Regions from separate parts of the Gordonia malaquae genome, predicted to be linked through region 1. Evidence: riboswitches for the same ligand, from Rfam matches in the RefSeq annotation. Region 1 holds a riboswitch; each other region holds the start of a gene.
The links. Region 1 has a riboswitch for S-adenosylmethionine ahead of WFK36_RS15355 (bifunctional o-acetylhomoserine/o-acetylserine sulfhydrylase). Riboswitches for the same ligand answer to the same signal wherever they lie in the genome.

Region 1 (7,075 bases):
GCGATCAGCAGAGTCCGACGCGACACTCTCGCGGCGAGCACCGCGATCACCGGGGCCCCGACCACCACACCGAGCGCATACGCAGAGATGACGTAGCTCGCGGTCGACTCGGTGATCGTCAGATCGCCTGCGATGTTGGGAAGCAATCCCATCGCCACGAACTCGGTGGTGCCGATGCCGAATCCGCCGAGAGCGAGGACAAGGATGATCCACGTCAGGTGGGGGCGAGGGGCGGACGGCTCGTCGACGACGGATCTAGTCTCGGTGTTCACTACGGATTCGCGCACAGTGCAATAACGCGCCGACATCGTCCACTCATCCACTCGGCGCGGTGACACTTGTCACGAAGTGCTGTGCGCTGGGACTATTCTCCTCAGATGCCCAACGCACTCGCCCGATGGTGGGCCGATGTCGACGCCGGCGATCTCCGGGACCGGCTCACCGACGTCAACGACGGCATCATCGCCCTGGCCGGCACCGGGCTGGGTCTGGCAGGCGCGAAGATCAGCGGGGCCACATCGTTCGCGGTGCTGGTGATCACGACCCTGATGGGCGCGTTCGCGGTGTTCGGCGTCCAGCTGTGCGAGGCCCTGTCGCATCGGGAGGCTCAGCAGTCGACTGTCGCGCGAGAGCAGCGACTGCTGGAGCTGACGCCGGACGAGGAGATGGCCGAGCTCACCGAGTGGTTCGAGCGGAAGGGCGTCACCCCTGAGACGTCGAAGCAGGTGGCCCAGGAGCTCTGGGACGCCGACGCACTGTCGGCCCAGCTCGAGATCGAGTACGGGATCCGCGAACTGACAACGCAGTCGGACGCGTGGCGGGAGGCGATCACAGCCGGTCTGGCATTCCTGGTCGGTGCGACGCTCCCGGTTGTGGCGATGGTGATGGTGCCGCTCCCCTGGCGCAGCGAGTCGACGATCATCGCTGCGCTCGCATCACTCGTGGTCACCTCGGTGATCATCGCTCGACGCGGCTATGCGAACGCGACGAGGACCGCCCTGCGATCGTTGATGATCGGCGGGACGGCCCTCGCGCTCGGTTACCTGTTGGGCGATTGGATGATGTGATCGGCCGCCGATCGGAAGGGTGATCGTTCCCTTGCGGGCGTCGGCGGTGCCCGGAGCGAGCTCCACGCTCACCGACGGCGCCGTGGTCGGCGCCTGGTCGAGGAGCACCGAGTTCCCGGGCGCATTCGAACCCATCAGTCCCGTCGGGTCGAGGGCGATGTAGAGCAGCTTGCGGCTGTCGATCATCGGCACCGTCGTCTCCACGTGGAGGAGCTTCGTGCTGGGGATCAGCGCGTCGTCGACGGACGGGTTGTCGGTCATTCCGATCCCGAGGTCGACGCCGACGGTGAGGTCGTTCTTGGTTCCCCAGTTCCGTTCCACCTGAACGCCGACCGCGCCTGCGACGACTGCCTCGACACCGACGGACAGGTTGCCGCTCGACGAGTCCGGTGCGCCGCCGATGAGCGGACGCATCTGGGCAATGGTGACACCGGGCACAAGATCGAGCGGGGCGCGATTGTCGACGTAGTCGGCCGCATCGCCGAAGATGTTCGTCTGTCCGGTCAGTGCATGTTCCGCTCGGGCCAGCAGCGAGGTGGACGACGGCAACGGAGTGACGCAGTCGTCGGTGGCGCCCTGCTGCTCGCACTTCAGGCCGCCCCACTTGGCCTTGTCGGTCGGGTCGTGGTTCATCCGGCCCGGGTAGTAGCCGTGCTTGAGGAAGTAGCCGAGGAACGAGTCGGCGGCGCCCACCGGATCGAACAGCGGATCGGGGACGTCGCAGATTCCATCGCCCTCGGTGCAGACCTGCTTGACCGGGATGTCGCCGAATCCGCCGTCACGCGGTCCCGACATCGTCAGCCCCGGAATGAATCCGATGAGCGCGTTCTCGACGCCGGTGCTGTTCGGACGGCCGACCCGGCGGGGATCGGAGTACAGCTCGCCCGACAGGCCTGCACGCGAGATCCGTGCACCCTTCTGGCGGTCGTTCGCCACATCGGACAGAACGTCGCCTGCGACGCGGGCGCCCTGCGAGTAGCCCGACACGACGACCGGCTTGCCCGGACAGCGCTGCTGATACGAAGCGATCGCCGACTGCGTGGCCGCCTTGCCGAGCGCGACGTCATCGTCGTAGCTGATGGGTCCGAGTGGCCACAGCGACGTCGGATAGTCGACGTACTGAACCTTGTAGCCGCTGTCGAGGTACCTGGCGCCGACACCGGTGACGCCACCGGTCGGAATGCCGTGCCCGTTGCGCGGCGCGTTCGTTCCGGCGACGACGATGGCAGCTCCATTGCCACAGGTGTCGGCGGACGCCGTTCCGGTTCCGAGCGGCGCAACGGCGACAGCTGCGGTGAACGACAGGAGAAGGAGAGGGAGGGAGCGCGTCTTGGTCACCAGGAGATTCTCAGGTAGCTCGGAGGATTCCGCTCAGCGAGAATTCACTCCTGGCACAGAGTTGCCGGGACCGACACCCGGCGACATCCGCCCGTCACGAGTTCGTTGCATCGCGTTTTCCAGCGAGCCGAAAGAAAGGGTTGCCTTACCTTGGTAAATGTCGAATCGTTCGACGGAAACGCCCTTCCGCGAGGGTGGGTATGAGGTGCGTCACCCACACGTCCCCGTGGCACAGAAATGCACTCGCCGTGACCGTGAACACCCCGTCGGGCCGAAGCCTGAGCCCGATCGAGCGGCTCGCAAATGCCCGATAACACAGGCCGGTCGCCGAGCGGAAGACTTTTGCTCCGATGGGTTGCGGCTGTACCCGCCCCTGATGGTCGGTGATATATCCTGTGCAACAGGTCATGAGCATCAGCGACAAGCCCCGGCTCGCTGATCGGCAACCCTCCTCCGCGGTGGGGTGCTCCGGGTGATGACCTGGTCGCGGCGGACTTCGTGTTCGCCCGCGGCAAGCGCGGGTCCGACGGTCGGACCCACAAGAGCGGGCCACGGCCCGGCCGACCACGAGAAAGTGAATGACGTCCCATGTCTGACGCCACAAGCTGGAGCTTCGAGACCAACCAGATCCACGCCGGTCAGGTGGTCGACTCGACCACGAACGCCCGGGCGTTGCCGATTTACCAGACGACGTCGTACGTCTTCAACAACACCGACCACGCCGCGAATCTCTTCGCGCTGGCCGAGCCCGGCAACATCTACACGCGCATCATGAACCCGACCCAGGACGCCGTCGAGCAGCGCCTCGCCGCCCTCGGTGGAGGCGTCGCCGCGCTCCTCGTCTCGTCGGGCCAGGCCGCGACGACCTACGCGATCCAGAACATCGTCGAGAACGGCGGCCACGTCGTCTCGAGCCCCCGCATCTACGGCGGCACGTACAACCTGTTCCACTACACGCTGCCCAAGTTCGGCATCGAGGTCTCGTTCGTCGAGGACCCCGACGATCTGGAGTCGTGGAAGGCCGCCATCAAGCCGAACACGCGCGCCGTGTTCGCCGAGACCATCTCGAACCCGCACAACCAGGTCCTCGACATCGCGGGTGTCGCAGGCGTCGCGCACGACAACGGCCTGCCGCTGATCGTCGACAACACCGTCGCCACCCCGTACCTGCTGAACCCGATCGAGCACGGCGCCGACATCGTCGTCCACTCGGCCACCAAGTACATCGGCGGACACGGCAGCGCCATCGGCGGCGTCATCATCGACGGCGGCAAGTTCGACTGGCGCGTGCAGCGTGACGGCGTGGACCTGTTCCCCGGCTTCACCACACCCGACCACAGCTACGGCGGTGTTGTGATCGCCGACCTCGGCGCCCCCGCGTACGCCCTCAAGGCGCGCATTCAGCTGCTCCGCGACACCGGTTCGGCCATCGCGCCGTTCAACGCCTTCCTCCTGGCCCAGGGCATCGAGACCCTGAGCCTCCGCGTGGAGCGTCACGTGTCCAACGCTCAGAAGGTCGCCGAGTTCCTCGAGGCTCACGACCAGGTCACCTCGGTCTCGTACGCGGGCCTGCCGTCGTCGCCGTACTACGAGCGCGCACAGGAACTCCTCCCCAAGGGCGCCGGCGCCGTGATCGGCTTCGAGATCGCCGGCGGCGTGGATGCAGGCAAGGCGTTCGTGAACGCATTGACCCTGCACAGCCATGTCGCCAACATCGGCGACGTCCGGTCGCTCGTGATCCACCCCGCGTCGACCACCCACAGCCAGCTGTCTCCCGAGGAGCAGCTCGCCGCAGGCGTCACGCCGGGCCTGGTCCGTCTCGCCGTCGGCATCGAGGGAATCGACGACATCCTCGCCGACCTGACTGAAGGGTTCAAGGCCGCCAAGTGATTTCAGTGAATGTGGAGGGCGCCCGGTGTCGGTGATCGTCGACCCGGCCGCCACGGCTTTCGACTCCGACTGGGCTTCCCGCCCAGACGGGTCGGACGTCGCCGTGCGCATCGGCGACCTGACCCTCGATTCGGGGGCCGGGCTCGCTGATGTCACGGTCACATTCCAGAAGTGGGGCACGCCCAACGCGGCCGGTGACAACATAGTGCTGGCTCTGCACGCCCTCACCGGCAACTCGCATGTCACCGGTCCCGCCGACGCCCGGTTCTCGATGACGGGCTGGTGGGACGGGCTGATCGGGCCGGGCTGCGCGATCGACACCGACGAATGGTGCGTCGTCGCCCCGAACGCGATCGGCGGATGCTACGGCTCCACCGGTCCGGGTTCCGTCGCGCCCGACGGCCAGGCGTGGGGCTCCCGCTTCCCGCTGCTGACGGTCCGCGACCTGGTCCGCGCCGAGAACATCGCATTCAGCGCTGTCGGGATCACCCGGTTCGCCGTCGTCGCGGGCGGATCCATGGGCGGCGCCCGTGCCCTCGAGTGGACCGTCACGCACGACGACAAGGTCGACGCCGCGCTCATTCTCGCCGTCGGCGCACGCGCATCAGCCGATCAGATCGGCACCCAGACAACCCAGATCGCGGCCATCAAGGGCGACGCGGACTGGCAGGGCGGCGACTACTACGGCACCGACCGTGCCCCGACGACAGGCATGGGCGTCGCCCGCCGGGTCGCGCATCTGTCGTACCGCAGCGACCGGGAACTCGACGAACGGTTCGAGAATCTCCCGCAGGGCGACGAGGACCCGCTGACGGGCGGCCGCTACGCGGTCGCCAGTTACCTCGAGTATCAGTCGGAGAAGTTGAAGGCCCGGTTTGATCCGGGCAGCTACGTCGCGCTGTCGGAGGTACTGAACAACCACGACGTCGGGCGTGGCCGCGGTGGCATCAAGGCCGCGCTCAACGCCTGCACGGTGCCCACCGTCGTCGGCGGCATCGACTCCGATCGTCTGTACCCGCTGTACCAGCAGGAAGAACTGGCGGCCGAGCTCGGAAACTGTGTCGGTGGACTCCGCGTGGTCCATTCCAACGCGGGCCACGACGGCTTTCTCACCGAGAAGGAACCCATCGGCGTCCTCCTTCGCGACACCGTCGCTCTCGCCCGCGCCCAGCGCCGCTGAGTTCTTTCCGCTCGTCCCCTGCTCGTCGAGCCGTTGCCCTTCGTGCTCGTTGAGCCGGGGAGGAGCGCCGCGAAGAACCGAGTCGAAGCGTGCCGACGCGCCGACCTTTCGACTCGCTTCGCTCGCTCAAGGAGCAGGGGAAAGCTCCCGAGCGGAACTCCACCACTGCTCGTTGAGCCGGGGAGGAGCGCAGCGACGAGCCGAGTCGAAGCGCGCCGAGCCCAGTCAGGCAGTTCCGAGGGAGTCGATCGAGGTGGCGAGCCACAGGACTGCGGCGCCGAGGGCCGCCATGGCGGCGACGTCGAACGGGCGACTGCGGACCTGCAGCAGTCCGATCCGGACGGTCGGCAGGATCGCGCGGAACGTGGCGCCGACGAGAAGCGCCGATCCGAAGACGAACGCGCCGCGTCGCCAACGGTCCATCAGCACGAGGATCGCGGCCACCACGACGATCGCGAGCACCACGTAGAACGGGATGTTCGCGATCACCTGGTGGATGCGTCGTGCCTTGCGGATCGCGTCGACGCGCTCGTCGCGGTCGGACATCAGGCTTCCGCGGCCGCCAACTGCTGTTCGGCACGCTCTACGACGTTGGCGAGCAGGAAGGCGCGGGTCAGCGGCCCGACGCCACCCGGGTTCGGGGACACTGCACCCGCGACGTCCCAGACGTCAGGCGCCACGTCGCCCTGCAGCCCGGCGTCGGTGCGGCTGACGCCCACGTCGACGACGGCTGCACCGGGCTTGACCATGTCGGCGGTGATGAGGTGTGCAACGCCTGCGGCCGCGACGATGATGTCGGCGCGCCGTGTCTCGGCGGCGAGGTCCTTCGTGCCGGTGTGGCACAGCGTGACGGTCGCGTTCTCGCTGCGACGGGTCAGCAGCAGGCCGATCGGCCGTCCGATCGTCACGCCACGGCCGACGACCGTCACGTGCGCGCCGTCGAGCGGGATGTCGTAGCGACGCAGGAGGTGGATGACGCCGCGCGGGGTGCACGGGAGCGTCGACTCCTTGCCGAGGACGAGGCGACCGAGGTTGATCGGGTGGAGACCGTCCGCGTCCTTCTCCGGCGCGATGCGCTCGAGGGCGGCGTTCTCGTCGAGATGCTTGGGCAGCGGCAGCTGGACGATGTACCCGGTGCACGCGGGGTCGGCGTTCAGTTCGTCGATGGCCGCATTGAGCTGCTCCTGCGTGATGTCGGCCGGCAGATCCTTGCGGATCGACGAGATGCCGACCTTCGCGCAGTCGGAGTGCTTGCCCTTCACATACGACTGCGAGCCGGGATCGTCGCCGACCAGCACCGTGCCCAGTCCGGGCGTGATGCCCGCAGCGCGGAGTGTGTCCACTCGCGCCTTCAGGTCAGTGAAGATCTCGTCTCGGGTGAGCTTGCCGTCCAGTCGAATCGCCGTCACAGTGATCCATTGTTCCACTGACGGCGATTCGACGGGTCAGGCGGCTGCCATCTGCGACCGCGCGACGGCGAGGAACTCCTCGACGGTCACGTAGAAGCCTGTGGCGTCGTCGATCTGGAACCAGACGGTCTGCGCCGGATCCAGGTCGTTCGGGTTGGTGTTGATGCTGGTCATGTCAATGGTGTTGGTAC
Region 2 (7,075 bases), on a different contig from region 1:
CGTCGGGGTCGTCGCTCTGCGCGGCTTCGACCATCGCCTGCTGAAACTCCGGGGTTCCGGCGGCGGCACGCATCTCGTCGGAGATGTTGGTTCCCATCGTCGAGAACAGCAGCGAGAAGAACACCGCCACGCCGAGCGTTCCACCGATCTGACGGAAGAACGTCGCCGTGCCGGTCGCCATGCCGACGTCGCGCATCGGCAGGATGTTCTGCATCGCGAGCATCATCGGCTGCATCAGGTTGCCGAGGCCGAAGCCGAGGCCGAACGCCGCGAGCATCACCAGGTACAGCGGTGTCTCGGTGCTGAGGTAGTGCAGGAGGAACGCCATCGTGGTGATCAGGATCGAGCCGATGATCGGGAACTTCTTGTAGTGCCCGCTCCGGGAGATCAGCTGGCCCGACAGGATCGAGGCGCTCATCATGCCGAGGACCATCGGCAGCATCTGCAGACCGGCCATCATCGGGCTCGAACCGCGAAGCACCTGGAAGTACTGCGGCAGCATGGAGATGCCGCCGAACATCACGGCGCCGACCACCAATGAGATGAAGACGCCCTGCGTGAACACTCGGTTCTTGAACACGCGCAGCGGGATGATCGCCTCGTCACCCATCCGGGATTCGACGAGCACGAACAGCGCGATGCCGATGAGGCCGATGGCGTAGCAGATCATCGAGTTGGTCGACGTCCATCCCCATGTGCGGCCCTGCTCGGCCACGATCAGGAGCGGAGTGACGGCCACGGCGACGGTCGCCGCACCCCAGTAGTCGGTGCGGTGTCCGACGAGCTTCTGCTGCGGGTAGTTCAGGACCTTGTAGACGACGACGAGTGCGATGAGGCCGATCGGCACGTTCACCAGGAACACCCAGCGCCACCCGGACACACCGAGGATCGAATCGGCTCCGGCGAACAGGCCGCCGAGCACCGGTCCCAGGACGCTCGAGGTGCCGAAGACTGCGAGGAAGTAGCCCTGGTACTTGGCTCGTTCCAGCGGCGGAACGATGTCGGCGATCGTGGTGAGCGCCAACGTGAACAGACCTCCGGCTCCGAGACCCTGCAGTGCGCGGAAGCCGGCGAGCTCGTACATCGACGTCGCCATGCTGCACGCGAGGGAGCCGATCACGAAGATCGTGATGGCCACCAGGAAGAACGGCTTGCGTCCGTAGATGTCGGACACCTTGCCGTACAGCGGCGTCACGACGGTCGACGTCACGAGATAGGCAGTGGTGACCCACGCCTGCATGTCGTAACCGTTGAGGTCGTCGGCAATGGTGCGAATGGCCGTCGACACGATCGTCTGGTCGAGCGCGGCCAGGAACATGCCGATCATCAGGCCGGCCATCACCGTGAGGATCTGACGGTGTGTCAGACCCTTTCCGGGGAAGTCGGCCGAAGCTGCGGAGGTCATCGGGCGTCTCCTTTCTCACTACAGGGATCGATGCGGTCTTCCACCGCGTCGACGAATCGGGTCAGCAGAGCTGAGAAGGTGTCGAACTCTTCGTCGGACCAGTCGGCCACCATCTCGCCGACCACCTGGCGACGACGTGCGCCGAGTTCGCGGACTCTGACGTGACCTTCGTCGGTGAGGATCAAGCGGAACGCGCGGCCGTCTGCGGGATCCGGTTCTCGCCGAACGAATCCTTCGGAGACGAGCTTGGCGACATGCCGGCTGGTGGTGGACGGGTCGGCGGCCATCGCCGCGGCGAGCTCACTCGCGCGCATGGGGCCGTGTTTGAGGACGAACAGCCCACGGTAGGCCGCTGTCTCGACTTCGCCTTCCGGTGAGCGAAAGGACGTGTGGATGCCCCGGTCGCGGAGTCTGATGAATCGTCCCAGCGCGAGGAACACCTCGTCGATGCGTTCGGGCGCGGGCATGGTTCGACTCCAATTACTTGCGTTGTGCAACTAAGTTCAGGTCCACCAGCATGCGCCTAGAACTATCGGCATGCAACCGCCGGAAAGCCACCGAACCACCTGAACGCCGCCAACTCGCCCGGCACACGACGCGACCCTCCCCGCTCAGTGAGCGGAGAGGGTCGCGTTTGGAGAAAGTCAGGCCAGTTCCGCCAGAGCGTTGAGAAGGCGATCGACGTCGTCGGACGTGGTGCCCACACCGAAGCTGGCGCGGACGGCGCCGTCCGGATGACCCAGCTTGGCCAGGAGCGGGTGCGCGCAGAACTTGCCGTCACGAACGCCGATGCCGCGACTGCTCAAATGCTCGGCCACAGCACGAGGCGTGTGGCCGACGACAGTGAAACTCGCGATGGCGACCCTGTCGAGGCCGTCGTCGAACGCGCGGAGCGGACGCACGTGCGGGAGCGCTGCGAGACCCGCGTCGAGGCGGCGGATCAGCACGTCGTCGTGAGCCCCGATGTTCTCGAAGCCGACTCGGCGCAGTTCGTCGGCCGCCGCGGCGATGGAGACGGCGCCGAGCACGTTCGGCGAACCGGCCTCGTGCCGAGCGGCCCCGGCATGCCATGCGACGTCGTCGATCGAGACGTCGGCGCTCGCTCCCCCGCCTGCGAGGTAGGGAGGTGCGCTGTCGAGCCAATCCGGACGACCGACGAGCACTCCCGCGCCGAACGGCGCGTACACCTTGTGGCCGGAGAACACCAGGTAGTCGATGCCGAAGCTCGCGATCGACACCCCGCGGTGCGCCACCAGCTGAGCTGCGTCGACGAGAATTCTGGCCCCGTGGCGATGAGCCAAACCTGCGAGGCGCGCGAGCGGGAGCACCTCGCCGGTCACGTTCGACGCAGCGGTGACGGCGAGGAGCGCAGCGGGCGCCGAGGCGAGCTCGTCCTCGAGAGCGGCGAGCGTGGCGTCGATCGTCGACTGCGATTCGACGATGCGGGCCCGACCGGTTCGCGTCCACGGCAGCAGGTTGGCGTGATGCTCGATGTCGAGGACGACCACGTCGCCCGGCACGATCGATGCGGCGAGGTTGATCGAGTCGGTGGTGTTGCGGGTGAACACGACGGTGTCGTCCGCACGACCGCCGACAAACGTCCTGACCGTTTCTCTGGCCTGTTCGTAGCGGGCCGTCGTGACCTGCGACAGGTGACCTGCACCGCGGTGCACGCTCGCGTACTCCGCGAGCGCACCCGCGAGTCGATCCGCGACTGCGGTCAACGCGGGAGCAGACGCCGCGTAGTCGAGATTGGCGTACGCGACGCCCCCGGAGTGTCCGGTAGCGGGCACCGTGACATCGGCGCCCACCACCGGGGCCAGAGCGAGAACAGAGGAAGGACGGCACACGGGCGCGTCGAGAACAGCGGTCATGGTGAAGACTCCTTGAAATCGCGCTTGCCGCGCACTCCTTGCGCGCGGCCAGGTCGTCACCCGGAGCACCCCACCGCGGAGGAGGGTTGCCGACCAGCTAGCCGGGGCTTGTCGCTGATACTCGTGACCTGCCGACCACTATCCGCGGCCTCGTGGGTGCAGACGAGGGTTTGGCGCGCGGTGGTTTCAACTTCCGGGTCATTCGTTCACTCGTCGCCGACTCCTCCCCGCCCCAGTCGACAGATAGAGTCGTCAGCAGACACTTCGGGCATCGCCCGACCGCGATGGAAGGCCCGAACCCGTGACGTATCCGCAGGACCCGCGCTTCGGCCATCCGGGCAGCCCGGCGGACCCGCACGCACGGCCGGGCTTCGGCGGTCCGGCGGCGCAGGCGCCCCATCAATACACGCCTCCCCGATACGCACCTCCCCGGTACGGGCAGCAGCCCCCGCAGTTCGGCCAAGCGCCGTTCGGCCCGCAGGCTCAGTTCGGCCCGCCCAACCCGTTCGGGTACCCGCCGCTTCCGAAGAAGTCGCGGACCGGGCTGATCGTCGGCCTCACCGCGCTGGTCGCGGTGATCGGCGTCGGGGTCGGCGTACTCATCTGGCAGCCATGGAAGTCCGAGGCAGAATCCGGCCCGCACACCGAGACCGCGATGCTCAACGACAGCATCGCCCTCACCGTCGAAGTCCCGGAGGGGTGGACGCTCACCACCGGCACCATCGAGGACAAGGACGTGACGATGATCGTCCCCGACTCCGAGACCCGCTCCCCGGCCCAGATCGACTCCGACGGAAAGTCGCTCGCCAGCGGCGGCCGAGGCGTACCGATCCACGCGCTCATCGCCCGATCCGGGACGTGCCCGCGCGACGAGTCCCTGCAATTGGGCACGTGGTCGCAGGACGTCGATAACAGCTCGTCGCATGCCAAGGCATCGCGCCGCGGTGCGACCACCCGGGTCGACGACACACACTGTGTCCGCGTGGTCGGCGTCGATTTTGCGCACTCTGCGGACACGCTCAGCACGGAGGCGTCCGAACTGCTTCCCGAACTCGTCAACAAAGAGAAGATCACCGCCGCCCGCGCGGTCTGACCTGCACCATCTGCGAACGGAGACTTCACATGGGCATCATCGACAAGATGCGTGGCGAACTCGTCGACATCATCGAATGGGTCGACGACTCGCGTTCCACCCTCGCGTGGCGCTTCCCGCGCTACAACAACGAGATCAAGAACGGCGCTCAGCTGATCGTGCGCGAGGGCCAGCAGGCGGTGTTCGTGTACCGCGGGCAGCTCGCGGACACCTTCGAGCCGGGCCACTACGAGCTGACTTCCGAGAACCTGCCGATCATGAGCACGATCCAGGGGTGGAAGCACGGGTTCAACAGCCCGTTCCGCAGCGAGGTGTACTTCATCAACCGCAGGCCGGTCACCGACCTGCGCTGGGGCACGCCCAACCCGATCACGTTGCGCGATCCCGACTTCGGCATGGTCCAGGTCCGCGCCAACGGACTGTGCGTCATCCGCATCGCCGACCCGGCGATCTTCCTCCGCGAAGTGATCGGCGCCGACAGCCAGGTGAACGCCGACGAGATCGCCGAACTGCTGCGTCGCGTCATCTCCACAGCGTTCTCGGACATGATCCTCGAGACCGGAGTCGGAGCGATCGATCTGCAGGGCAAGCAGGTGGAACTCAGCGACAAGCTCCGCGAGTACGTGCAGACCCGAGTCGACGACGAGTACGGACTGGCCATCGAGTCGGTGACGATGAACATCTCGCTGCCCGACGAGATCACCGCCGCGATGACCCGCGGTGTCGCCCGAGGTGTCGAAGAACGCGGCTTCCTCAACAACGTCGGCGACATGAATCGCTTCCAGCAGGGTCGTGCGGGCGACGCCATGCTCGCCGCCGCCCAGAATCCCGGCGGAGGCACCGCGGGCGACATGATGGGCATGGGCGTCGGGATGGCGATGGCCGGGCAGTTCGCCAACCAGTTCAATCAGCAGCAACAGCAGGCGCCTGCCGGGCCGCCACCCGTTCCGTCGGCGCAGACGTTCCACGTGGATCAGAACGGCACCGCTGCAGGCCCGTTCACGATCGACCAATTGCGCGGCTCACTCACGCCGACCACACTCGTCTGGTCCCAGGGCATGGCCGGCTGGACGCAGGCGGGCCAAGTTCCGTCACTCGCACCGCTGTTCGCCCCGGCCGGGCCTCCGCCCCTGCCGCCGCAGGCTCCGCCCGCACCCCCTGCGCCCGGGCAGTGACCCGATGACCCAACCGCCACCCATCCCGCCGACCGGCGGGCCCTCTGGCGCGCTACCGCCGATCCCGAGGGCCGCCGCGCCTGCGCCCGCACCGCCCTCGACGCCCAACGCCGCCGACCGTGCGCAGCGTCAGGTGACCGAGCAGACCCGCACCTACCCGTGCGGGAACTGCGGGGCGCCGCTCGCATTCGTCCCCGAGCGGCAGTGTCTCGGCTGTTCGTCGTGCGGAACGTCGTACCCGATCGAATTGGATCAGTCGGCGCGCATCGTCAAACACGACCTGCAGTCGACGATGAACCAGCTCGCGCAGCGTGCACCCCTCGGCCTCGCGTCGATCGGCGGAAACGAACACGTCGTCACGTGTCAGGCGTGCGGCGGCAAGACCATCTTCAACGGCAGCCTCACCGCAACCCGCTGCCCGTACTGCGCCACTCCGATTCAGCGCGACGACGTCCAGGACGCTCCCGAGCGTCTCGCGTTGGACGCCGTCCTGCCGCTGCAGGTCGGCGAGCCACAGGCCCGCGACTCGATCGAGAAGTGGATCAACAGCCGCTGGTTCGCACCGACCGAGTTCAAGAAGTATCGGACGCTCGGTTCGTTCACCAGCGTCTACATGTCGTATTACACCTACGACGTCGAGGCGACGACCGGCTACTCCGGGCAGCGAGGCGACAATTACACCGTCGTCGTCGGATCGGGCGACAACCAGCACACTGAGACACGCATCGCCTGGCGGTCGGTGTCCGGGGTGGTCCACAACAGCATTCGCGACCTGCCCGAACTCGCCAACACCGGAATGGACGAGCCGCGCGTGCGGGAGCTCGAACCGTGGCCGATCCAGGCAGCGGTGCCGTACACCCCGGAGTTCGTCGCGGGACATCTGTCTCGGACCTACGACCGCGACCCGGGCGACGTGTTCGACCGCGACGCCCGCCCGCGCGTCGACGCCCAGGTGGAGAGCTCCATCCGCTACGACATCGGCGGCGACCACCAGCGGATCAGCCGCAAGCAGACGTCGTTCGACATGTTGCAGTTCATGTATCTCCTGCTGCCCATGTGGCTGCTCACCGTCAACTTCGACGGCAAGCCGTTCCAGGTGGTCGTCAACGGGCTGACCGGCGAGGTCCAGGGCCAGCGACCGTGGAGCAAGGTGAAGATCGCCGCCGCCGTCATCGCCGGGCTGATCCTGATCGGCGTCATCGTGTTCCTGTATCAGAGGATGAGGTAACTCCATGATCGTTGTCGTGATCCTGCTCGTGCTCGTGGCGATCGCCGGCCTTGCGACCGCGTTCGCCGTCGCACTGGCGAGATCGGGGAAGAAGTCGCAGGCAGCGGCGATCCACATCCCCGGAGTGGACGTCGCCGTCCCCGCGTCCTGGGCCGGCTCGCACGATCCGGAGGCTCGACTGCATCGCCGGATCCGCGATGCCGCCAAAGCCCTCGACGCGACGATCGGCAACGCCGACGTCACTCAGCTCGACGAGCGCGCACGCCTGCTGATCACGGCGCGGGAACTCGATCAACGCCT
Region 3 (7,075 bases), on a different contig from region 1:
GTCAGGTCGATGCCGACCGATGCCAACTGGCGTTGGACGAGCTCGAGGATCGGCTTGTTGCCGTAGAACTCCGGCGAGTAGATGACGTCGAACGACAGCTTCTTCCCGTCCTTGGACCGTGTCCCTTCTCCGGACGACCGCCAGCCCGCGGCATCGAGGAGCCGTGCGGACTCGGCACGGTCGAGCCTGATCGCGGGGTCGGTTCGGTACCCGGGGGTGGTGGACGCGAGGACGCTCGTCGCGGGCTTGAACGAGTCTCCGAGGACTGTGTCCACGAGTTCATTCCGGTCCAATGCCGTGGTCACGGCACGACGGACGGCCGCATCGGCGAGAACACCGCGCGACACGTTCGACTGGAAGACGTACGGGAGGCCAGGGTTGGGACGTGACGTCAGTGCGGCGCCGGACGCTTCGATCGCGCTTCGGTCCTGTGGCTGAGGATCGGCACTCGCGTCCAGTTGCCCGGACGTGACGCTTCCTGCGCGGACGCCGGACTCGGGCACCACGCTGAACTCGACCGTGCGGTAGCGCGCGTGGTCTGCGAGCCCGGTGTCCGGGGTCCACCGGTAGTCGTCTCGCCTGGTGAGCGTCGCCGATCGGTCCTGCTCCCACCCGCTGTAGGTGTAGGGCCCGCTGCCGATCACCGTGCTCGCCGTGCACCTGTCGTCGAACGACGCGGCGACCGTCGACGGGGCGAGGATCCCGAGCTGCGTTGTGGCGGCGGCCTGCAGGAACTGCACATTGGGCTCGGCGAATCGGACGATCGCGGTTCGCTGGTCCGGCGTGTCGGTCCGCTCGTATCCGAGCAGGAAGCCAGACGCCTGCAGCGTTCGGGTGGATGTCGACTCGTCGGAGGTCAGCGCGTCGAAGTTCTTCTTGACCACATCCGACGTCAGCGGCGTCCCGTCGCTGAAGGTCACGTCGTCGCGGAGTGTGAACGTGAAACTCCGGCCGTCAGGCGATGCTGCGAACCGTTCCGCAAGCCACGGAGTGAGCTCACCGGTGTCCCGGTTCTGGTCGACGAGCGAGTCGACGACTTGGCGGGACACGTTGACGGTCTGGTTGGTGCTCGACTGCGCTGGATCGGCGCAGCTCGGTGCCGACGACAGTCCGTAGCGCAGAACGTCGGACTCCGCGTCGTCTCCCGCGCAAGCAGCGATCGGCAGGCCGGTCGCGACGGCGAGAGCGGCGACTGCCGCACGGGTGCTGTTCTTCATCGGGAAGTCTCTTCTCTGGAACCGTCGACGTCTGAGGCGTCGACTGTGGAATGCGAATCAGGAATCAGAGCATTGGCCGCGAGCGCGACGACCGCGCCGACCAGCAGGAACACCGCGGTCGAGGTCAGTCCGCCGTCGGCGTCGGACGCCGCGTACAGCGCTGCGGCGACTGCCGCGCCGAGAGCACCGCCGAGGTTGTGGAACGTCCAGGAGGCGCCGATCGCAAAACCCGCCTCACCGGTGGGGACCGCCGACAGCGCAGACAGCGTCGCGGGCGCCAGGATCAACGCCCACCCGAGGCCGAAGAACACGAAGCCGACGAGCAGAACGGCGAGTTGCGCCGAGAGCGCACCAGCGAGGAGCGCACCAGCCGACACCGCGAGCGAAGCGAATCCGAAGCGAAGCGGCCGGGACGGGCCACCGTGATCGACCCAGCGGCCCACACGCGGCGAGGCGAATGCCATGGTTCCACTGACGAGGAGCAACGACACTCCGATCAGCCGCTCACCGAGATCGTGGCGGTCGGCGAGGTACTGAGGCAGAACGAGGAGGGCAGACGCGTAGAACGCCGCCAGGAAGAAGTCCGACAGAAGCGCCGCTCGGAGTCTGGGATGAGCCAGCAGGTCGACACGCAGGAGCGGATCGGATGACCGTCGTTCCACCGCGACGAGCAGTGTCACCGCAGCCACCGCGACCACGCCCGATGTGATCACCGGGACACTCAGCCACCCGGAGCTTGCAGGCAGCGAGACGAACGCGACGGCCGCAGCAACCGCGACGGCGAGTGCCGCTTGACCGGGCACGTCGGTCCCGCGGTCCGACTCCGGCGCAGGCGACGGGACCGCACCGAGGATCAGAGCGACGGCCACCAGCCCGAACGGGACGTTGATCCAGAAGACCGACGCCCACCCGAACGCGGGAACCAGAAGTCCGCCGAGGACCGGGCCGATCGCCAAGCCGACACCGTTGACCGCGTACAGCCAACCGACCGCGCGTCCACGCTCTCCCTCCGGGAACAACTGTTCCACCAGCGTGGACGTACCGGTGTAGAGCACCGCGCACGAGGCGCCCTGCACAAACCGTGCGACGATCAACCAGCCGATACCCGGAGCGAGCGCCGCACCGACCGACGCCAGGACGAACACGCCGAGCCCGGCCAGCAGCACGGTTCGCCGCCCCAGTTGGTCTCCGATTCGGCCTGCGGTCACCATGAACATCGCAAGAGCCGTTAGGAATCCGCTGAGCACGAGTTGGGAGACCGAGATCGACGTACCGAGCTCACGGGTGATGGCCGGCAGTGCCGTCGACACGATCGTCAGATCGATACAGCCGAGGAACGACGCCGTGGCCAGTCCGACGAAGCCCGCAGTCCGTCTGCCCGTTGTCACCCCGGTCTCGGTGATGCTCATCGCGCCGACTTCCGCTTCTTGAAACGAAGCGGCAGCCACGCGGCCCCCTCAGCGACGAACAGGTCACGTGTCGCCTGCATCGCAGTGGAGATCTGCTGCGGATACACCACGAAGTCGTATCCCTGTTCCGCCCACAACGGTTGGATGATCGGCACCTCCTCCAGGAGGTACGTGCGGCAGCCGTTCCGGATGCGTTCCTCGTCGGGGATGTCGTTCCCTCGACGTGAGACGAATCGGTCGATCGTCGAATCGATCGCCGCCGCGTAGTCGGAGTTCGTCTCGTACGCGGTGCGCACCTCGTCGAGGGCATGCGGATACGCGGGATCGCTGAGCGCGGTGTCCCATCGCAGGACGTCGACGTCGGCGGTCAGCAGATCGAGAAGGGGACGGTTCCGGGCGATCCACTGGTCGCCCCTGCGACGCGAGAGCCGGTAGGCCTCCCCGGGCGGAACGTCCAGGTTGTGACGCTGGAGCGTGTCTGCGACGGCGACAGTGACCCGCGAGAACCCGCTCCGGTTCAGAAGATCGACGGTCGCGCCGAACTTCTCGCCCTCGTGGTAGTCGGCGCCGACGCTGACCAGCAGGATCGTCGATCGACCCTCGTACTCGTAGTGCACGCCCTTCAGGTCGAACGCCGCCTTGTGCGACGTCGAGCCGACCGGCGCGGTGATGGCGAGTGTCATCAGCTCCACACCGCCAACGGCTGGTCCTGGCCTCGGACACCGACGAACAGACCGACAGTCACCCTCGGTCGATCGTGAGACGGCGCGACCGCGTGCACGCGGCGCGGATCGATGAAGATCGCCTCCCCGACTCCTGGTCGGACGACCAGTGCCGGATCGCCGACGGTGTCGCGGTCCACGCCCCACACCCGCTCACCCGAGAGCTCCCGATAGTCGTCCTCGGTCGGGTAGGCGTCCCAGATCTCCAGCTCTCCCCCATCGTCCGGAACATCGAGGTAGACGTTCACCGACAACTGTCGTCGAATGCCCAGGTCGTCGTCTGGCAGGTTCCGCGCGATGTTGTCGGTATGCGGTTCCAGATCGACACCCGCCTGCTGGTACCGCGCCACTCCTGCGAAGAACTTCTGGCTCTCCGAGGTGAGCAGTGTGGTCCCTGTCGGCCACGCCTCATCGAGCAGGATTCGCACCGTGTCCGACGGGTACTGGTAGGGTGCGGCGATCTCCCGCAGATGGCTCCGATGTGTCGCCGCGTCGGCGAAGTACTGGCCCTGATCGGTCGGCGCGACCTCAGAGAAAGCGTGCCCGATACGGCGGAACTGCGGATCGGTGGCGAGCGGCCCGTGGTCATCGCGTCCGACGAAGCGTTCCCGGAGTCCGGCGAGGGCCTCCCCTGACACGAGTCCACGCACTCGGACGGCGTAGACGTCGCCCTTCAGCAGGCGCAGCAGGTGATCTGCTGAGAAATCGGCGACGGTGGTCGTCGCCACCCGGTTGTGTTCCTCGTCGGCGCCACTGGTGTGCGGCGCGCTCAGTGTGGTCGTCATCTGTGCCCCTCCCCTGTCCGGCTGCGACCGGACTCGAATCGTGTGTCGTCGCCCGCGTTGTGGTGCGGACGGCACATGCATCGATCACGAGCGGCTGCACCGGAACAGGTGACGGCCATGCAGACTCGAGCCCCGGCCTGCGGGGACGTCGAGATCGTTCATCGTCTCTGGCATTAGCACCTAGTGGGTGGTCCCACCGGTTGCTGCGGCGTCAAAGAGCCAGTCTCTCAGCCGCTCGTGATGAATTCTGTGCTGGTCAGAACGTAAGCGGCACAATCAATTGCGGCAATCGCACCGACGCGTGAACTGACGCGGATCCGCAGGTGAGGACCAATTAATCAGGGCGGGCCGAACGACACCTCGGCGTGCGGATCAACAGGCGTCGTCGCCCTCGGCGACACGATGTCGGTCCGCTTCCTGCGCGTTCAGGGGCGCGGTGACGGCGCAGATCCAGTCGCGCCCGTCGGAGGGATCGAGCGACTGGGCGTACAGCAGACCCGTGGTCTCACCGGCGGTGAGGAAGAACCCGGGTGCTCCCGCGGTGACGGCCGGGAACCGCCACCGCGCAGTCGGCGCCCGCGATCCACCGAACACCGGGGTCACCACCCTGCGGTCGGATAGGCCGCCGTCGTCGCCGATCCGATAGGCCACCACGCTCCGCGCACCGGTCCCCATCAGGAGCGTGTCCCCTCCCATGACCGACAGGAGGTCTGGATCGTCGACGTCGATGCGCGTCAGGAGAGACCCGTCGTCGAGACTCCACTGTGTCAGGGTGTCCGCGGCAACGAGGATCGACTGACCCATCGGATCGAACACGACGTCACTCGCCGCGGTGCCGACCGCGATCGTGCGCAGTCGTTCGCGCGTTGCGACGTCGTACACGTAGACGTGCCGGTCGTCCGAGGTGATCGCGACACGAGTGCCGGCGGCATCGACGGCGATGGCCGTGATCAGGTCGATCGGACCGCCCACCGGGTCGCCGATCATCGTCGGCGCGGCGGCATCGGTCACATCCCACATCGCGATCTCCGTGTCGGATGATCCCCCGACCAGCACATGACGGCCGGGGATGAAGTCGATGACGGCCGTGTACCGCGTGTCGGTCGGTATCCGCGAAGCGAACCGCGGTCGGTCCGGCTCACTGATGTCCCACAGCTCGATCGATCCACCGTTGTTGTTGGCCGTCGCGACCAGCTTCCCGTCGTCGCTCATCGCGACACTCGGCCGGTCGTTGACGCGCCGCTCGATGCCGACGGAGCCGCGCATGCGCCACATCGCGTCGCGCCGAGTCCAGACGTTGAGGCGCGTGTCGCTGCCCACTGTCGCGACGACGTCACCGCTTCGACTCTGCGCGATACCCGAGACCACCGCCGCCCGATCGGGGGCGGCCTGAGCCGGGATTCGCCATACGTCGATCCCGCCGTCCGACCGGCCGACCGAGAGCTCACCGCCGCGCGGGTTGAAACCGACGCTGAATGTGCGGATCGAACCGCGTGCGGCGGACCGTTGCAGGTCCCATACGATGGGCGGCGACGTCGTCGACGCGACGTTCCACACGTGGACCACACCGTCGACTCCAGCGAGAGCGATGAGAGGCGACGTCGGATCGGCGGCCATCGACCACGAGCCCGCGGTCACGCCCGACAGCCCCGAGTTCTCCATCCGAGGGGCCGCCGGATCGGCGACGTTCCACAAGGTCATCGTCGGACTGTCCCCTGACACGGCGAGCACGTCGCGTCCGGGCAGAAACGCCATCGAGTGTGTGATGCTCGGGAATCCGCGTATCGGTTCGCCCGCCGAGACGACGTCGTCGCCGGTCACCCGCCACAGGTGCACCGTCTGATCGTCGCCTCCGGAGGCCAGGAGGCGGCTCGTGGAGTCGAAGGCGACCGCACGGACCGGACCGCTGTGGCTCGCAAGCTCGATGGGCGCGCGAGGCGCCGACACCGCGTCGGCGATGCGATAGACCGCGACGGTCCCGTCGTCAGACGTGGTGGCGAGCCACCTGCCGTCCGGGCTGAACCGAGTGAGGTACGACGTCCCACTGCCCGCCCGCAGTTCTGCGACCTTGCGCGGCTCGGCCGGATCCGCGACGTTCCACAGTCTCACCGCGCCGTCTCCACTCGATGCGGCGAGCAGCGGCAGCGTCGGGGAGAAGGTCACCGAGGTGGCGAAGTTGTCGAATCCGCCGAGCACCGCGGTCTGCACGAAGGGCGCTGCACCGTCGGGCGTACGTCGCCAGATCCGCACGCTGCGGTCGTTGCTCGACGATGCGAGCAGTGAACCGTCCGGTGAGTACGCGACGTCGTACACGGGCGCGCTGTGGCCTTCGAGGGTGACCGCGAGCGGCGTTGACGCCGCGGAGGTGAGCAGGGCGTGGATGGCCGGATCGTCGGGGAACCTGCGGTCCGCGGCGAGGGCGAGTCGCGCCGCCGTCGACGGGTCGGACGACACAAGCCCGTCGATGTCGGACAGCAACGCGTTGTGCTCCGCGTAGTTGCGCTGCTTCTCCAGGTCGCCTGCCTGCCGGTTGACCGTGACGGCCGCGATGCCCGCGACCAACGCGAGGATCGCGATGAGCGCCACCGCGCCGATCTGGAGACTCTTGAGGCGACGCCGACGACGGACCGACGCGTCGATGAAGTCGAGGCCGCTTGGCGGCAGCACATCCAACCGGAGTTCGCCGAGTCTCTCGACGTTCTCGAGGGATTCGACGAGGCGTCCTCCCGAATACAGGAGGTCGGCGTCTCGGTTGTCGTCTGCCCACCTCGCGGCGTCGTCGGCCAGTCGCTGACTCCAGCGAAGCATGTCCGCGTCGTCCGAGACCCACGTGGCCAGGCGAGGCCACGCTGTGAGAACCGCATCGTGGATGAACGTCACTGAGGTGCCCGCGGTGATCAGACGCGCATCGGCGAACACGTCGACGATCCGATCGGCACTGT
Region 4 (7,075 bases), on a different contig from region 1:
ACGCTGGGCCGTGTCCTCACCCTGATCATCGACGTCGACGCGACCGACGACACCGAAGCCGCCGTGTCCGCATCGAACGCCGCCAGCCGTGAGCACCCGTGTCGCGTGATCGTCGTGTGCCGTGCCGATCGGGACGTCGCCGCCCGACTCGACGCCCAGATCCGCGTCGGCGGTGACGCAGGCGCGTCAGAGGTGGTCCTGCTGACGTTGTCGGGTCCACTCGCCGAGCATCCCCACGCCGTGGTTACGCCGTTCCTGCTGCCGGACACCCCCGTTGTCACGTGGTGGCCGGGCCGTGCTCCGGAGGACCCGTCGAAGGACCGTCTCGGTCGCCTCGCCTCGCGACGCATCACCGACGCCCGCCAGTCGTCGGACCCGAACGCATTCCTCCTCGCCAGACGCGCCGGCTATCATCCAGGCGACACCGACCTGTCGTGGTCGGCGATCACGCCGTGGCGGGCAATGCTGGTGTCGGCGCTCGACCGACCTCCGCATACTCGTGTCGTGTCTGCCGAAGTCAGCGGACCGTTCGACATGCCGGGCCTGGACATCTTCGCGGGTTGGCTCGCCCACGCGCTCAAGACCAGGGTCGTCCGCACACCCGGTCGCCTCGGCGTCCGGCTTCTGCGCGAGAACGGCGAACTGGAGGTGTCTGTCAACGAATCAGGCGGCGGGGTGCTGCGCAGCACCGGCCACCCCGACGGCCGAGCGGCGTTCTCGCGCCGCACCACTGCGGAGTGTCTCGCGGAAGAGCTCCGCAGCCTCGACGCAGACGAAGTGTACGAGGCGGCCCTCCACGGTCTGCCCGCAGTCGAATACGAGGAGACGCTGTGACCGCACCCGAGACTCTGGTCTTCGAATCGTCCGCCGAACTGATCGAGACGGCGCGCGCTCGTTTTGTCGATCTCGTGGTCCGTGCGCAGGAGGCCCGCGGCGTGGCCTCGGTCGCGCTGACCGGCGGGAGCAACGGCATCGGACTGCTCAAGGCACTCGCCGCGGACTCCGGCGACATCTGCTGGTCGCGCGTGGAGATCTACTGGGGCGATGACCGGTTCGTGCCGGCAACCCATCCGGAGCGCAACTCTGGGCAGGCCTTCGACGCGCTTCTCAATCACGTGGCCGTCGATCCGTCTCGCGTGCACGTGATGGCGCCGTCCGACGGAGAGTTCGGCGACGACATCGCCGCGGCCGCACGTGACTACGCTCGCTTGATCGGGAACGACACCGTCTTCGACGTTCACCTTCTCGGCATGGGCGGCGAAGGGCACGTCAATTCGCTGTTCCCGCACACGGCTGCGACCGCGGAGAACGTCCTCCCCGTGGTGGCTGTCACCGACTCGCCGAAGCCTCCGCCTGCCCGGTTGACGTTGACGTTCCCGGTGATCAACGCTTCCCGCGAGGTGTGGTTCCTGGTGTCGGGAGCGGAGAAGGCCGAGGCCGTCGCCGCCGCACACGACGGCGCGTCACGCGACGACTGGCCGTGTGCAGGAGCACGCGGCACCGAGGGCACCGTCTGGTTCCTGGACCACGCCGCCGCATCCGGCCTCTGATCCGGGCCGACTGCTAGCCGCTGTTACGCAGAGCCGTCGCCAGTCCGTTCATGGTGAGTTGGATGGCGCGCCGGATCTGTGGTGAGTCGTCGCCTGCGCGGAATCGTTGAAGCAGTTCCACCTGGAGCAGATTGAGCGGTTCGAGGTACGGGAATCTATTCACGACCGAACGCTTCAGCGCATCGTTGTCGGCGAGGAGATCGTCAGTGCCGGTGATCGCCGCGCACATCGCGATGGTGCGTTCGTGCTCGTCGACGATCATAGTGAAGACCCGGTCCCGGAGTTCGACGTCGGGCACCAGCTGCGCGTAGCGGTACGCCAGCCCCATGTCGCTCTTCGCGAGGACCTGCGCCATGTTCGACATGACCGACCGGAAGAACGGCCAGCGACGGTAGTAGTCGGAGAGAACGGCGAGGCGATCGGGGTCGTCACCGATCCACTCGGCGAACGCGGTTCCCGTTCCGTACCAGCCCGGCAGCATCACCCGGCACTGAGTCCACGACAGCACCCACGGAATCGCTCGCAGGTCGGAGATCGCGGTGGTCTGCTTCCGCGACGTCGGGCGGCTTCCGATGTTCAGGGCGCCGATCTCCGACAACGGTGTCGATGCGGTGAAGTACTCGACGAACCCCGGCGTGTCATGCACCAGTCGCGAGTAAGCGGCACGTGCGGACGCGGCGAGTTCATCGAACACACGGTAGGCCTCGGCGGACTCGTCACCGAGGCCCTCGACGTCGAGCAGGGACGATTCGAGCGTCGCGGCGACCAACGACTCCAGGTTTCGCCGGGCCCGGACCGGCTCGGCGTACTTCGCGGCGATGATCTCGCCCTGCTCGGTGAGCCGCAGCGACCCTTGGACCGCACCCGGTGGCTGCGCGAGGATCGCGTCGTAGCTCGGGCCGCCGCCGCGACCGACCGTTCCGCCGCGGCCGTGGAAGAGCCGGAGTCGGACGCCTGCGGTGCGAGCGGCGTCCACCAGGTCGAGCTCCCCGCGGTACAGCGCCCAGTTGGCCGCCAGGTAGCCGCCGTCCTTGTTGGAGTCGGAGTAGCCGAGCATCACTTCGTGGAGGTCGCCCTGGGACCGGATCAGTTCGCGGTAGAACGGCACACCCAACGCGGAAGTGAGGATGCCCGCGCCGGCCTGAAGGTCCTCGATGGTCTCGAACAGCGGGACCACCCGGACGCTGCACGCCGGTGAGCCGTCGCCGGCGTCGTAGAGACCGGCCTCCTTGAGGAGGATCATCGCCTCGAACATGTCTGAGACGGACTGGCACATGCTGATGATGTACACCGGCACGGCCTTCGGTCCGAAGCGCTCGACCGCGGCCGCCGCCGCGTGCACCACACCCAGCTCTTTCACCGCGAGTTCGCTGAGTTGAGCATCAGGACTGGTCAGCGGCCTGCGCGACGTGAGCTCCGCGGCCAGCACCTCGACTCGTTCGTCCTCGTCGAGGGCCGCGTAGTCGTCACACACGCCAGCCCACGCGAGCAGTTCGCCGACAACCTCTTCGTGGGTCTCGGAGTTCTGCCGCATGTCCAGCCCGGACAGATGGAATCCGAACGTGCGGACCGCCTCTCGGAGCGCCGCGAGACGGTCGTCGGCGATCGCGTCGTCCACGACCGCTCGCAGGGCGGCGTCGATCACGTCGAGGTCGGCGAGGAACTCCGCCGCGTCGGCGTACGGCTCCGCGTCTGCCGCGAGGTATCGATCGGTCGGTGCGACGACGTCGCTGCCCAGGGTCGCGTCGGCACGCGCCAGCAGCCGTGAGCGGACAGCGGTCACAGCCGACCGGAACGGCTCGTCGTCCACACCGTCCGGGGTCTCGGGCGCAAATCCCTCACCGAGGGCCGACAGTTCGTCGGTCACACCACTGATCAGACGCACAGACATGCTGAGCTCTTGATGCAGGGCGGTGAGCTCGTCGAGGTGATGCCGCATCGCGGTGGCTGCGGCCGCCGACGTCGCCTCGGTCACGATGTCGCCGGTGACGAACGGATTGCCGTCGCGGTCTCCACCGATCCACGAGCCCATGGTGATGATCGACGTGTCGAGGCCGGCAGTCGGAAAGGCCGCTTGAAGCGACTCTCTGACGTCGTTGTTCAACGCCGGGATCACGTCGAAGAACGAGGCGCCGTAGTAACGGAGGCCAGTGGTGATCTCGTCGCTGATCGTCAGGCGTCGCATCCTGATGAGCGCCGTCTGCCACAGCATCAGGATGTGGCGGGAGATCTCCCGAGTGACCGCCGACTCCTCATCTGCGGTCAACTCGGTCCGCCCGCGGACTCGCATGAGTTCGTTGATGCGGTTCTGAGCATCGAACACGCTCTTGCGGCGGGTCTCAGTGGGATGGGCAGTGATCACAGGGACCACATTGGCGTCGGCGATCAACCGATGCACCCGCTCGTCGTCCAGGCCGGCGTCGGCCAGTCGAGCGAACGTCGCCCCGAGCGACGACGCCTGCGGCGGGTCCCCGGCGATCAGATGAATCCGTCGCCGTCGTTCACGGTGCAGGTCTTCGGCGAGGTTGGCCAGCAGTGCGAAGTTGGTGAACGCGCGGATCACCGGCATCAGTTCCGACACGTCTCTTCCGATATACCGCTCCGCCAGGTCGTCGCGGGACACGTCCTGATATCGGATGCCGAAGGCATCCCGCCGTGAGTCCTCGACCAGGTCGAACACATCGTCGCCGGCCTGGGATCGGATCACTTCGCCGAGCAGTCCGCCGAGGAAGCGGATGTCGTCACGCAGTGGTTCAGTCGCCGACCTACCGGTGTCGTCGACGCGAATCCGGTCGACCATCGGCGTTGCGATCGCCCGCGCGATCGCTTCGGAATCGTGATGCCGCTCGGGTGTCATGTCCTCAACCTACGCGCGATGGCGCACTTCGACTCGCAGGCTCGCTCAGCACGAGCTCGGCGGCACGGGATGGAGAGCACGGCGAATGTACCTCTGCGCCTGACGATCCGGCAGCTATTCGACGCAGCGTGCGCCTTAGTCTCCGTCTTCGTCCGCTGTCGGCTTACGGTCGTATCCGGTTACGAGCGTCAGCGACAAGCCCTGGCTTGCTGGCCGGCAACCCTCCACTGTGCGGCGGGGTGCTCCAGGTGAGAACCCGACCGTGCGCTCCCTGCGCCTCGGTAAGCGCAAAACTCAGTAAGGACTCCCCCGTGACTGCTGTCATATCCCCGTCGTCTCCCGGATCGGTCGGCCCCGTGAGCCGTCCGGGCGACGACGAACTCCTCGCCGCTCCGGTAGTCGGCGCACGCCATCCGTGGCAATGGGTCGGCACCGGCATCGTGCTGGTACTGACCGCGATGCTCGTGCACACCCTCGTCACCAACGACAGGTTCCAGTGGGACGTCGTCGGCGACTACTTCACGAGTTCGTCTGTGCTCAACGGCCTGTGGCTCACTCTGTGGCTGACGGCCGCCACCATGGTCGTCGGCTTCGCGCTCGGCGTCCTCCTGGCGGCGATGCGACTCTCATCGAGCCCGGTACTGTCGTCGATCAGCTTCGGGTACGTCTGGTTGATCAGGTCTGTCCCGCCCCTCGTCCAGCTGTTGTTCTGGTTCCAATTGGCGTCGCTGTTCCCCCAACTCTCCATCGGCGTCCCATTCGGCCCGAGTTTTGTCACATTCGACACCGCCACGCTCATCACCGGGGTGGTCGCGGCGTTCATCGCTCTGACACTCGACGTCGCAGCCTTCTCCGCCGAGATCGTTCGCGGCGGACTGCTGTCGGTCGACGAGGGCCAGACCGAAGCGGCGCAGTCGATCGGCCTGAGCCGGGTCCGGATCTTCTGGCGGATCGTGCTGCCGCAGGCCATGCCGGCCATCGTTCCGTCGACCGGAAACCTGTTGATCGGACTGCTGAAGGCCACGTCCATCGTGAGCGTGATCGCGGTCGAGGATCTCCTGTACTCGACACAGCTCATCTACCAGCAGAATTACCTCGTCATCCCGCTGCTCCTGGTGGCGACGGTCTGGTACATCATCCTCACGACCATCCTGTCGATCGGCCAGTACTTCGTCGAACGCCACTACAACCGGGGCCGCCGTCGACAGCAGCCGTCGTCGTTCGCTCAGACGTTCCGCGACAACCTGCCACTGTTCGGGCCACTTCAGCGCCGCACAGCTGGAGGCAAGGCATGAGCCGCCCGCTGGTCCGCGTGCGTGGACTCACCAAGTCATTCGGGGCACACCCGGCGTTGCGAGGCGTCGACCTCGACGTGAACGAGGGCGAAGTCACCGTGCTCCTCGGTCCGTCGGGATCGGGCAAGTCGACACTGCTCCGCACCGTGAATCACATCGAGAAGCCCGACGCGGGATTCGTTGAGGTCGACGGCGACATCATCGGATATCGGCACGTCGGCGGACGCCTCCGCGAACGCCCGTCTCGCGAGATCGCGGCGCAGCGCGCTCGGATTGGAATGGTCTTCCAGCAGTTCAACCTGTTCGGACACCGGACCGTTGCCCAGAACATCATCGAGGGCCCTGTCGCCGCAGGCGGGTCCCGGCGCGACGCCCTGCGCCATGCTTCAGAGCTTCTCGAGCGAGTCGGACTCGCCGGGCGCGAAGACTCGTACCCGCGCCAACTGTCGGGCGGCCAACAGCAGCGCGTCGCCATCGCCCGGGCTCTGGCGCAGCGTCCGAACCTGATGCTGTTCGACGAACCGACCAGCGCGCTCGACCCCGAACTCGTCGGAGAGGTGTTGTCGGTGATCCGCGACCTCGCCGCCGATGGCATGACGATGCTGATCGTCACTCACGAGCTGGGCTTCGCCCGAGAGGTCGCCGACACCGTCGTGTTCCTCGAGGACGGCAGGATCGTCGAATCCGGACCGCCCGACGACGTGCTCCTCGCACCGGTCAACGAACGCACCCGGTCGTTCGTGTCGGCCGTTCTCTGAACCCCACCCCGTCTCCCCCGATTCACCCTTCCGCGAAAGGCTCCACCATGCCCATTTCACGTTCCCGACGCCGCTCGGTCCGCTTCGCATCGGCGACTGCAGCCCTTCTCGCGGCCGCATCACTCGCCCTGACCGCCTGCGGTTCATCCGACGATCCCAGCACCGACGCCGGCGGCGACGCACCCGCCGTGCCCACGCAAGACGTCGTGTCCGGCATCGCGAAGGTCGATGCCATCGCCTCGAAGCTGCCGGCCGACGTCCGGTCATCGGGCAAGCTCACGATAGGCACCATCAAGACTCCAGGACTCGCCTCCCTGCCTATCGGCGGAGAGGTCGACGGCGAGCCGGTCGGGCTCCACCGCGACCTCACCGACGCCGTCGCAAAGGTGCTCGGCCTCACGGCGGACTACCAGTACGGAACGTTCCCGTCGATCCTGCCCGGCATCCAGAACGGCCGATACCAAGTGGGCCAGGCCAATTTCAGTGTGACGAAGGACCGGGAGAAAGTCGTCGACTTCGCGACCTTCGTCACCGACGGACAAGGGTTCCTCGGCGCCGAGAAGGTGACACAGGACAAGTTCACGCAGATCAGCGACGCCTGCGGATACCGGATCG

Region 2: linked by a shared signal. The riboswitch ahead of WFK36_RS00310 (aminotransferase class V-fold PLP-dependent enzyme) and the one ahead of WFK36_RS15355 (bifunctional o-acetylhomoserine/o-acetylserine sulfhydrylase) in region 1 are both predicted to bind S-adenosylmethionine.
Region 3: linked by a shared signal. The riboswitch ahead of WFK36_RS19115 (2OG-Fe(II) oxygenase) and the one ahead of WFK36_RS15355 (bifunctional o-acetylhomoserine/o-acetylserine sulfhydrylase) in region 1 are both predicted to bind S-adenosylmethionine.
Region 4: linked by a shared signal. The riboswitch ahead of WFK36_RS09130 (amino acid ABC transporter permease) and the one ahead of WFK36_RS15355 (bifunctional o-acetylhomoserine/o-acetylserine sulfhydrylase) in region 1 are both predicted to bind S-adenosylmethionine.

Annotation. Positions count from the first base shown of each region.
Region 1 is NZ_JBBCUB010000004.1:194,732-201,806, forward strand. It holds gene WFK36_RS15340 (MFS transporter) at 1-272, opposite strand, end outside; partial or broken gene WFK36_RS15345 (VIT1/CCC1 transporter family protein) at 378-992, shown strand; gene WFK36_RS15350 (PE-PPE domain-containing protein) at 936-2,405, opposite strand; SAM riboswitch class IV at 2,809-2,929, shown strand; gene WFK36_RS15355 (bifunctional o-acetylhomoserine/o-acetylserine sulfhydrylase) at 2,994-4,295, shown strand; gene metX (homoserine O-acetyltransferase MetX) at 4,321-5,475, shown strand; gene WFK36_RS15365 (DUF3017 domain-containing protein) at 5,701-6,021, opposite strand; gene WFK36_RS15370 (bifunctional methylenetetrahydrofolate dehydrogenase/methenyltetrahydrofolate cyclohydrolase) at 6,021-6,884, opposite strand; gene WFK36_RS15375 (hypothetical protein) at 6,921-7,075, opposite strand, start outside.
Region 2 is NZ_JBBCUB010000001.1:55,546-62,620, reverse strand. It holds gene WFK36_RS00320 (MDR family MFS transporter) at 1-1,405, opposite strand, end outside; gene WFK36_RS00315 (MarR family winged helix-turn-helix transcriptional regulator) at 1,402-1,872, opposite strand; gene WFK36_RS00310 (aminotransferase class V-fold PLP-dependent enzyme) at 2,050-3,279, opposite strand; SAM riboswitch class IV at 3,295-3,408, opposite strand; gene WFK36_RS00305 (hypothetical protein) at 3,581-4,372, shown strand; gene WFK36_RS00300 (SPFH domain-containing protein) at 4,402-5,547, shown strand; gene WFK36_RS00295 (TFIIB-type zinc ribbon-containing protein) at 5,552-6,775, shown strand; gene WFK36_RS00290 (hypothetical protein) at 6,780-7,075, shown strand, end outside.
Region 3 is NZ_JBBCUB010000006.1:88,324-95,398, reverse strand. It holds gene WFK36_RS19130 (ABC transporter substrate-binding protein) at 1-1,217, opposite strand, end outside; gene WFK36_RS19125 (MFS transporter) at 1,214-2,665, opposite strand; gene WFK36_RS19120 (tRNA-dependent cyclodipeptide synthase) at 2,623-3,309, opposite strand; gene WFK36_RS19115 (2OG-Fe(II) oxygenase) at 3,309-4,133, opposite strand; SAM riboswitch class I at 4,289-4,380, opposite strand; gene WFK36_RS19110 (nSTAND1 domain-containing NTPase) at 4,506-7,075, opposite strand, start outside.
Region 4 is NZ_JBBCUB010000002.1:446,457-453,531, forward strand. It holds gene WFK36_RS09115 (glucose-6-phosphate dehydrogenase assembly protein OpcA) at 1-834, shown strand, start outside; gene pgl (6-phosphogluconolactonase) at 831-1,550, shown strand; gene ppc (phosphoenolpyruvate carboxylase) at 1,564-4,407, opposite strand; SAM riboswitch class IV at 4,585-4,701, shown strand; gene WFK36_RS09130 (amino acid ABC transporter permease) at 4,719-5,702, shown strand; gene WFK36_RS09135 (amino acid ABC transporter ATP-binding protein) at 5,699-6,460, shown strand; gene WFK36_RS09140 (transporter substrate-binding domain-containing protein) at 6,508-7,075, shown strand, end outside.